DNA from 3 places in the Cupriavidus sp. 2KB_3 genome. Region 2 is predicted to be linked to each of the others. Evidence: predicted binding sites of a transcription regulator. Region 2 holds the regulator's gene; each other region holds the start of a gene.

Region 1 (3,272 bases), on a different contig from region 2:
CCCGACCTGCGCGACCACCCGATGAAGCGCCTGCTCGATGCCGGCGTGGCCGTCACGCTGCATTCGGACGATCCGGCCTATTTCGGCGGCTACATGAACGCCAACTGGGAGGCCTCGTTCGCGGCGCTGCCGCTGGACGCGGCCGACGCCTACAAGCTGGCCCGCAACAGTTTCGAAGCGGCTTTCCTGCCCGCCAAGCAGAAGGCCGAGTACCTGGCCGAAGTGGACCATTTCTGGTCCGCCACGCCCGAGAATCCGCCCGCGACGGCTCCCACGACCTGACCGGGCGCATAAACACGATGCCGGACCCCAGGTCCGGCCGCCCCTGAGACGAGAAGATGACCACGACTTCCCCCAATCCCGCCACGACCCGCGCCATCCGCGGCCGCATCCTCCACTTCCTGCGCGATCCGCAGTTCCATGAGGAGGCGTATCAATATTGGGAAGATGGCCTGATGCTCGTCACGGACGGCCGCATTGCCGCCGTAGGGCTGTACGAGGACCTGGCGCGCGACATCCCGGCCGGCGCCGAGGTGATCGACCATCGCGGCAAGCTGCTCGTGCCGGGTTTCATCGACACCCACGTGCACTATCCGCAGACCGACATCATCGCGTCGCCGTCGCCGGGCCTGCTGCACTGGCTCGACACCTACACCTTCCCCGAGGAGCGCCGCTTCAGCGAGCCCGCCTACGCGCGCGCCGTGGCCGAGTTCTTCACCGACGAACTGCTGCGCAACGGCACCACCACGGCGATGGTCTGGAGCACGGTGCACGCCACGTCGGCAGACGCGCTGTTCGGCGCGAGCCAGGACCGCAACCTGCGCATGATCACGGGCAAGGTGCTGATGGACCGCAACTGCCCCGACTTCCTGCGCGACACGGCCGAAAGCGGTGCGCGCGACTCCGCCGACCTGATCTCGAAGTGGCACAACAAGGGCCGGCTGGCCTACGCCATCACGCCGCGCTTCGCGCCGACCTCCACCGAGGCGCAACTGGCCGCCTGCGGCGAACTGGCGCGTGCCCATCCGGACGCCTTCATCCAGACCCACGTGGCCGAGAACCGCGACGAGGTGAAATGGGTGGCCGAGCTGTTCCCCGACGCCCGCAGCTACCTGGACGTGTACGACCGCTACAGCCTGCTGCGCCCCGGCGCGTTCTACGGCCACGCGATCTACCTCGACCAGGACGACCGCCGCCGGCTGGCCGACAGCGGCGCCGCCGTGGCGCATTGCCCCACCTCGAACCTGTTTCTGGGCAGCGGCTTCTATGACTTCCACCAGTCCGATGCCCACCGCCTGAACGTGACGCTGGCCACCGACGTGGGCGGCGGCACCTCGTTCTCGATGTTCCGCACGATGAACGCGGCGCACAAGGTGGCGCGCATGGGCGGCTATCACCTGACCGCCCTGCGCATGTTCTACCTGGCCACGCGCGGCGCCGCCGAGGCGCTGGGCTGGGCGGACCGCATCGGCAGCTTCTCGGTGGGCTGCGAGGCCGATTTCTTGGTGCTGGACCCCGAGGCCACGCCGCTGATCGCACGCCGCAGCAGCCGCTCCGAGACGCTCGAGGAACAATTGTTCGCCTTTGCCATGCTGGGCGATGACCGCGTAGTGGACAACGTCTACATCATGGGCGAAGCCACGCGGGAACTGGCGGGCTGATCGCTTATGGGCGACGGACGGCACGCAAATACGGGTTGTCGCCCGTCCGCCTTGACCAGCATCAACACAATCGTCATCAAAGCCTTCTAGGCTGTCGCATTGCCCGCCCCCGGCTATCGGGTGCGCCAAGACAGACCCAAAAAGACAGACATGACTGCCCGACCTCTGGATTTATCGCCGGCCCAAACCGCTGAGCCGGCTTCCAACCCTGCCCACCCGCCCCGCAAGCTCGCCGGCGTTCCCCTGCCGGAACCGATCGCCTTCGAGGCCCCGTTCCCAAACCGCAAGACCATCCGTGGCTGGCTGATTCCGCTCGGCGAGCGCAGCGTGGCACGCGCGCTGACGCTGTTCGCGCTCGACTACGCGATCTTCGCCGCCGTGCTGGCCGGCGTGGTGCTGGCGCCGCAGTGGTGGGCCAAGCTGGGCCTCGGCGTGCTGCTGGGCCTGGTCATCGCCCGGCTGTTCATCATCGGCCACGATGCCTGCCACCAGAGCCTGACCGACCGCCGCGGCCTGAACAAATGGCTCGGCCGGCTGACGTTCCTGCCGTCGCTCACGCCCTACAGCCTGTGGGAAGTCGGCCATAACGTGGTCCACCATGGGTACACCAACCTCAAGGGCTTCGATTTCGTCTGGGCGCCCTACTCGCTCGAGGAATTCCGCGCGCTGCCGCGCTGGCGCCGGGTGATGGAGCGGGTCTATCGCAATGGCTTCGGCGCCGGACTCTATTACCTGATCGAGATCTGGTGGCTCAAGCTGTTTTTCCCGAGCAAGCGCCAGATGGCCACGCGCCGCGCGATCTTCATGTGGGACTGCACGCTGGTGGCCAGCTTCGGCGCCATCTGGATCGGTGCGCTGGCGTGGCTGGCCGTGGCCACGGAGCAGTCGGTCCTGGGCCTGGTCGGCGCCGGCTTCGTGCTGCCGTTCCTGATCTGGAACCTGACCGTGGGCTTCGTGCTGTATGTCCACCACACGCACACGAGCGTGGCGTGGTATGACACCAAGTCGATGTGGGCCAAGGCCCAGCCGTTCGTCTCGACCACGGTGCACCTGCGTTTCCGCTTCGGCATCGGCGCCGCGCTCCACCACATCATGGAGCACACCGCGCACCACGTGGACATGAGCGTGCCGCTGTACCGGCTCAAACGCGCCCAGGCCCTGCTGGAGCATGCACTGCCGGGCCGCATCATCATCGAGAATTTCTCGTGGCGCTGGTACTTCCGCACCGCGCGCCGCTGCAAGCTGTACGACTTCAAGGCCCTGTGCTGGACCGACTTCCGCGGCCGCCAGACCAGCGACAACTCGCCCGTGCCGGTCTGACCTGACCCGCGCTTCCCAGCAACGATGCCAAAGGCGGTGGACAGTGTCCGCCGCCTTTTAGTACAATTACGACTTCCATTGGGGAGTAGCCGCCCTCGTCTCACCGCGCCGCGCAATGCGGCACACGGCAGACAGGGGCGTACGTCAACAGACTTGACCGTGGTGTCCAGCATCAACGGTTATGGCGTACGCAGCGCAGGACCCGGGCGGGCTTCGTGCCTGACTCAAGCGTCCAACGCCTGGCGAGACCGATGACCATACCTTTCTGGCCGGGCCGGGAAAGGTGTGCGT
Region 2 (3,272 bases):
CGGTGCACTTCGTTCTTTTGCATCGATTTGCCGGGTCGTTCCGGCAGGAGATCGTCCGAATCCGGCTGGCTTCGCCGGGAGTCGAACCTCTTGCGTCGCGCTCTCGCCTTTACCCTCGCAGGCGGAACCCTTCCCCTTGGAGCGGACATTCGCCAGGACAATCAGATTGCCAAGGCGGCAAGAAAAAACGGATATCGGCCCGGACAAGCTTCGTCCTGCGCCTGCGCCACCACTCCACAAGGCCGCCCGGCCTTTTAAACCAGATCTTTTGAACCGGATGAACTGTGGGGACGGATCCGGCAAGCCAACGCTGCCTCGGACCCATGGACACGCATCCCAGATCAGGGATGCCGGCCCGGCGACGCCAGGGAATTACGTGGCGCGATACCGTGGTTCTCGCGATTGTATGGCATTCCCGGCCCCGTCCGCAACCCGCCCGCCACCCGACGTGGCAAATGGCATGAACCCGGCTGGCCTGCCCCCCCACTCGGAATTGTCTCAAAACACCACGCAAAACCCATGCGCCGCCAGCGTCTCGGGCAGCCAGACCGCCCGCGCCACGCCCACGATGCCGAAGCCGATGATCAGCACCCCCGCCACCGCCCGGAGCAGCGGCCGGCGCGACAAATGGCGCACATAGCCTGAAAGCCCCGAAATCACCAGCAGGTTTGGCAGCGTTCCCAGCCCGAAGGCGAACAGTACCAGCGCGCCGGACGCCGCATTGCCGGCCAGCAGCGCCATCGCGAGTGCCCCATAGACCATCCCACACGGCACGATCCCCCAGGCGAGCCCCAAGCCGAAGCGTCTCATGAGCGGCGTATGCCGGGCCAAGCCCGCGGGCAGGCGGATACCGAGCGCGCCCACGCGGCCGACCGCTCCCTGGGCCACGCGCACCGCAAGCGCCTCGAGGCCCGCCGCCCGCATGGTGCGCCCACGCAACAACCAGAAGCCCGACATCACCAGCATCGCCCCGCCTGCGCCATAGAGCCACCGCTGCACGGGCAGATAGTCCTGCTTCCATGCGGTGGCGCCGACGGCACCCATGACGGCCCCCAGCAACGCGTAGGTAGTCAGGCGTCCGGCGTGCATCGCCAGCAATTCGACGAGCCAGCCACGTGGCGAGCGATGGATCGTCACTGGCACGCGCACCGGCGCGCGCTGCTCGGCCGCCATCGCAATGCCGCCGCACATCGCGGCACAGTGGACGCCACCAAACAACGCAACGATAAAAACGCTGAAAAGCACACCAAATGGCAACGGTCCCTCGCTTCGGCGTCACTTCACGCGGTAAAATTGATTTGTCGCGCCCCTGCTGCAATGCGCATCACCAAGAGCCCTCAATTGCTTACCTCCATTCCCGTCACCGAGATCTCGCCCCGTTGCTCCACGTGCGGGATGGGCCAGCTTTGTCTGCCGGTAGGCATGTCGCAGCAGGACCTCCTGAAGATGGACACGCTCGTGCAGGAACGCGTGCGCGTGCACAAGGGCGAAACGCTGTATCGCATGGGCGATCCGCTCACCGCCGTCTATGCCGTGCGCTTCGGCACGCTCAAGACGCACGTGACGCTCGAGGATGGCCGCTCGCAGATCACCGGCTTCCATCTGCCCGGCGAGATCGTCGGCCTGGATGGCCTTGGCGAGATGCAGCATGCCTCCGATGCCACGGCCCTCGAGGACGCCGAAGTCTGCGTCGTACGCTTCAGCGAGCTGCAGGCGCTCTCGGGTGACCTGCCCTCGCTGCAAACCCAGTTCCTGCGCTTGATGAGCAAGGAAATCTCGCAGGACCAGGTCATGCTGATGACACTGGGCTCGATGCGCGCCGAGGAGCGGCTCGCCGCGTTCCTCGTCAATCTTTCCGAGCGCCTGTCGGCGCGTGGCTACTCGTCTAGCGAGTTCGTGTTGCGCATGAGCCGCGAGGAGATCGGCAGCTATCTGGGCCTGAAACTGGAGACCGTGAGCCGCCTGTTCTCCCGATTTGCCGAGGCGGGCCTGATCCAGATCCGCCAGCGCCACGTCAAGCTCATCGACATGGCCGGCATCAAGCAGATCTACAACCGATCCTGCTGAGGCCGCCTCGCCAGCGGTGGTGCGCGGGCTACTCGAGTTCATCGGTATCGCTGAGCGGCGTCGGCATGGTGTAGAGCGTCAAGCCGCTCGACAAGGCACAGAACAGCCACGCCAGCAAGAATCCCACGGTGTAGACCGCTTCGCGCGACGCGTCGACCGGATGACCGAAGAAGCTCAGGTCACTGGGATCCACAATCGAGAACACCGTTGCCGTAGCCACGCCGCCGATCAGAAACGCTGGCCACATCACCCACATCAGCCAGCGTAGTCTCATGGCCGCCTCGCCGTCTCATTGACATGGGCGGCGGCGCGCGCGGCGGACCCATCCAACTTTTCCACCACCAGCCCATGCCGCGCAGCATCGCGCACCGGCACGTCGGCGTGGGTATTGGCGAGCCAGATCGTCACACCACAGCCGATCATCGCCACCAGCGGGCCACTCATCAGCAACCACGGCCACGGTTCCTTCCACCACGGCTTGATTTGTTGCGCTGTCATTGCCTACTCCTTGCGTCGATAATTTCCTGGATGACCCGCACTACAGTCCGCGCGGCACGATGAAGCTGGTCGCTTCCTGGATCTGCGCGCGCTCCCGCGCATCGTCCATGCCCTCCCCCGTGACCGTGATGCGGATCTTGTGCGTGCCCTGCGGCGCGTGGTCGATCGGGATACGGATGCGCACGGGCAACAGGCGGTTCGACGTGGGCGCAAGCGTTTCCGCCGACTTGTCGTACTCAATGGTCAGCCCTTGCAGCGCCGCGCTCGTCGCCTGTACCCGGACGCGCATCGGAGCCTCGGTGGTATTGATCAGTTGCAGCCGGTACACGTTCTCGATCCATCGACCTTCGACCTCGCGACCCAAGGCACCCCGATCGCGGATGACATCGACCTTGAGTGGTGCGCGCATCGCCAGCGACCCGATAAAGCCTCCTACCAGCACCGACCAGATCACCGCGTAGATGATCGTCCGCGTGCGGAACAGCCGCCTGCGCGCCGCCACCGCCGACAGGCCCTTGCGCATTGCGTTCTCGGAGGTGTAGCGGATCAAGCCGCGCGGATAGGCCATCTTGTCCATGACCTGGTTACAGGCGTCGATGCAAGCTCCGCAGCCGATGCACTCGTATTGCAATCCGTCGCGGATGTCGATCCCGGTCGGACAGACCTGCACACAGATGCTGCAATTGACACAATCGCCAATGCCGGCG
Region 3 (3,272 bases), on a different contig from region 2:
TAGACCTCCCGCCCGCGCAGCTGCGCGGCGGTATAGGGCTTGGTGCCTTCGGTGGGCTTGACGTCCTGGAGTTGCAGATACGGCAGGACGACCAGCGCGCTGGTGGCCAGCGCCAGCATGGTCATGCCCCCCGCCAGCAGGGCGCTCTCATTGTTCACGGTTCAGACTCCCTCGGCAGGTTTTTGGCCCGGCTGGCTGGTTTTGCGCTGACGGCCCTGGTGGAACAGCGCCGGGCGGTCACGATTGGGCCCGAGGCCGAAGACTGCGCAGACGAAGTTCGTCACGAAGAACAGGTGGCCGGCCAGCATCAGCGCCCCGCCCAGCGAGCGGGCGCGCAGGTACGGCAGGGTCACGGCGACCGAGTCCATGAACGGCCGCGCCGCGTCCAGCATGGCCAGCCCCTGCAGCCAGCCGCCAATGCTCAAGAAGACAAAATAGATGCCGATGCCGCCCGCCGCGAGCCAGAAGTGCATGTAGATCATCCAGCGGTACGGCCATTCGCGGCCGGTCACGCGCGGCACGATGAAGTACAGCGCGCCAAAGAACGCGAAGCTGACGAAGGCGTACAGCCCCAGATGGGCGTGGGCCACCGTGTAGTGCGTGAAGTGGGCCACGCGGTTGACCGCGCGCAGCGCCTCGAACGAGCCCTGGATGGAACTCAGCGTGTACATCATCCCGCCGAAGGTGACAAAACGCAGCGTCGGCGAGTCGATCAGCCGGCGGAAGTTGCCACGCAGCGTCTGATGCTGGTTGATGGAGAACGCGATCACCGGAATCAGCATCATCATGCTCTGCACGATGGACAGCGTGATCAGCCACCCGGGCACCGGCCCGCCCACGAGGTGGTGGCCGCCCACCTGCCCGTAGAAGAACGCCAGCGCCCAGAAGCCCAGCAGCGAGAGCCCGTACGACCTGACCGGCTGGCCAATGATCTTCGGCAGGAAGTAATAGATGGAAGCCAGCGCCAGCGGCGTGTAGAACAGCCCCAGCACGTTGTGGCCGAACCACCAGTTCATAGTGGCCTGCTCCACGCCGAAGTGCACGCCGGGCACGTTGGCCACCAGGAACAGCACCGGGAACCAGAACAGCGCGCAGCCCATGTACCAGACCGACACATAGAGGTGATCCACCTTCCGGTTGACCAGCGTCAGCACCAGCGGCACGCCCACGAAGGCGCCGCCCACCACGAGCAGGATGTCCACCTGCCAGGGAATCTCGAGCCACTCCAAGCCATCGGAAATCCCTGCGCCGATGCTGCCGATGCCGGCAATCAGCCCCGCATTCCACACCGCCGCGCCCAGCACCGCCCAGCGCGCGCCCACCAGCGCCGTCTTGAGCAGGCGGGGCAGCAGGAACAGGGCGATGGCCAGCCCGGCCATCGGCGCCCAGCCGTAGGCCACGGCGTTCAGGTGGATGGTGCGAATGCGGCCGAAGGACAGCCAGGGCACGCTGGCGAGCAGGTCCGGTTCGTGCAGCTTGATCGAGGCGGTGAGCCCGGCCATCGACGCCACCACCAGCCACACCATGGCGCAGCAGATGAACAGGAACACGACTGGCGCGGAAGATGCATCGGCAGCATCGCGGGAAGGGTCGTCCAGCCCGGGGGTCAGGTGCGCCGAGGCGGGATCCTCGGGGTGCCCGGCCTCGCCCTCGGCAAAGATCACCCGCGCGGCGGCTGGCGAAGTATCGAACAGGCCCTTCTGCATGCTCCAGATAAAGGCCGCCAGCGCGATCACCGAAAGGAGGAACGCGGAGAGCAGAATGGCGATGGTATTCATGGCATTGCCGGCAGGCATGAGACGAGTCCTGCGCAGATTACGCACGGGGCGATTTGGCGCCCATAGCCACTTCCTGAGATTTTTGGGTGACCACCGCCGCCGGACGTTGCAGGCGCGTTACGCACAGGGGGCGCGCAGAGGGCACTGAATCGGGGCACCCATGCGAGGTGATCGCCCGCAAGATGGCCGCTTCGGCCCCTGCCCTTGCAGCCCGGTTTTTCCGAATTACCTTAAATTGCATCAAAGATGCAACTTAACTAGAATGGCGCCAGCGCCTGCTCCAGCGCGGCTTTCCGCCCCGTTCCCCATTGCCCCCGACCATGAACGTCCACTTGACCATCGAAGGCCGCCACGGCCTGGCCAGTCAGATTTATCGCCAGTTGCGCGCCGGCATTCTCGACGGCCGCCTGGCACCGGGCGAGCGGCTCCCATCGACGCGCGAGCTTGCCACGCAACTTGGTGTTTCCCGGAAGACAACACTCGATGTCTTCGAGCGGCTGACCGCCGAGGGCTATCTGCGCTCGCGCACCGGCGAGGGCACCTTCGTGGCGGCCACCATGACCCGGCGCGGTAACGTGCCCACGCACGCCACGGCGTTGCAGCCGGCGGACCCGCTCTGGGAATCGATGCCGGACGCGCTGCCGATGCGCCAGGAGGGCGTCTCCCCCGAGTACGACTTCATGGGCGGCGTGACCGAAAAGCGCCTGTTCCCGTTCGACCAATGGCGCCGCTGCGTGAGCCATGCGGTACGCGTGCAGGCGCGCGCACCGGCCGGCTACCGCGACCCGGCCGGCGAGCCGGAGTTGCGGCTGGCAGTGTCGCGCTACCTGGCCTTCAGCCGCGCCGTGGTCAGTAACTGGCATGACGTGATCATGACCCAGGGCGCCCAGCAGGCGCTGAACCTGCTGGGGCGCGTGGTGCTGCGGCCCGGCGACGTGGTGGCGATGGAAGATCCCGGCTATCCGCCTGCCCGCATGAGCTTCACGGCGGCGGGCGCGCGGGTCGTGCCGGTGCCCGTGGACGCGGACGGCATCGTGGTCAGCGCCCTGCCCGCGGACGCGCGCATCGTCTATGTCACGCCCTCGCACCAGTTTCCGCTCGGCATGCCGATGAGCCTGGAACGCCGGCTGGCACTGCTCGACTGGGCGCAGCGGCGCGGCGCGCTGATCGTGGAGGACGACTACGACGGCGAATTCCGCTTCGAGGGCCGGCCGATGGACTCGCTCAAGAGTCTCGACCACGACGGTGTTGTCGCCTATGTGGGCACGTTCTCCAAGACCATTTTTCCGGAGCTGCGCATCGGCTACGTGATTCCGCCCGCCTCGCTGGCGCAGGCGCTGCGCCGGGCCAAGCAGACCGGCGACTGGCACAGTTGCACGCTCACCCAGACCGCGCTGGCCAAGTTCATGCTCGACGGCTACTTCGCCAAGCATCTGCGGCGCATGCACAAGGAATACGCGGCGCGGCGCGCGGCGCTGCTGCGCTGGCTCGATA

The links. The regulator FNR, encoded in region 2, switches genes on or off when oxygen is low (the NO sensors DNR and NnrR bind a similar motif). The targets are predictions, from matches to a motif close to TTGATNNNNATCAA.
Region 1: a site for FNR is predicted at 1,713-1,726, ahead of AB4120_RS21620 (fatty acid desaturase). Genes of this name have one in related genera too.
Region 3: a site for FNR is predicted at 2,009-2,022, ahead of AB4120_RS05315 (cbb3-type cytochrome c oxidase subunit I). Genes of this name have one in related genera too.

Annotation. Positions count from the first base shown of each region.
Region 1 is NZ_JBFRHD010000021.1:82,169-85,440, forward strand. It holds gene AB4120_RS21610 (adenosine deaminase) at 1-282, shown strand, start outside; gene guaD (guanine deaminase) at 339-1,661, shown strand; gene AB4120_RS21620 (fatty acid desaturase) at 1,812-2,981, shown strand; yybP-ykoY riboswitch at 3,050-3,222, shown strand.
Region 2 is NZ_JBFRHD010000019.1:103,792-107,063, reverse strand. It holds gene AB4120_RS20365 (sulfite exporter TauE/SafE family protein) at 499-1,257, opposite strand; gene fnr (fumarate/nitrate reduction transcriptional regulator Fnr) at 1,342-2,067, shown strand; gene AB4120_RS20355 (hypothetical protein) at 2,096-2,341, opposite strand; gene AB4120_RS20350 (hypothetical protein) at 2,338-2,565, opposite strand; gene ccoG (cytochrome c oxidase accessory protein CcoG) at 2,606-3,272, opposite strand, start outside.
Region 3 is NZ_JBFRHD010000004.1:132,912-136,183, reverse strand. It holds gene AB4120_RS05320 (cbb3-type cytochrome c oxidase subunit II) at 1-158, opposite strand, end outside; gene AB4120_RS05315 (cbb3-type cytochrome c oxidase subunit I) at 162-1,778, opposite strand; gene pdxR (MocR-like pyridoxine biosynthesis transcription factor PdxR) at 2,099-3,272, shown strand, end outside.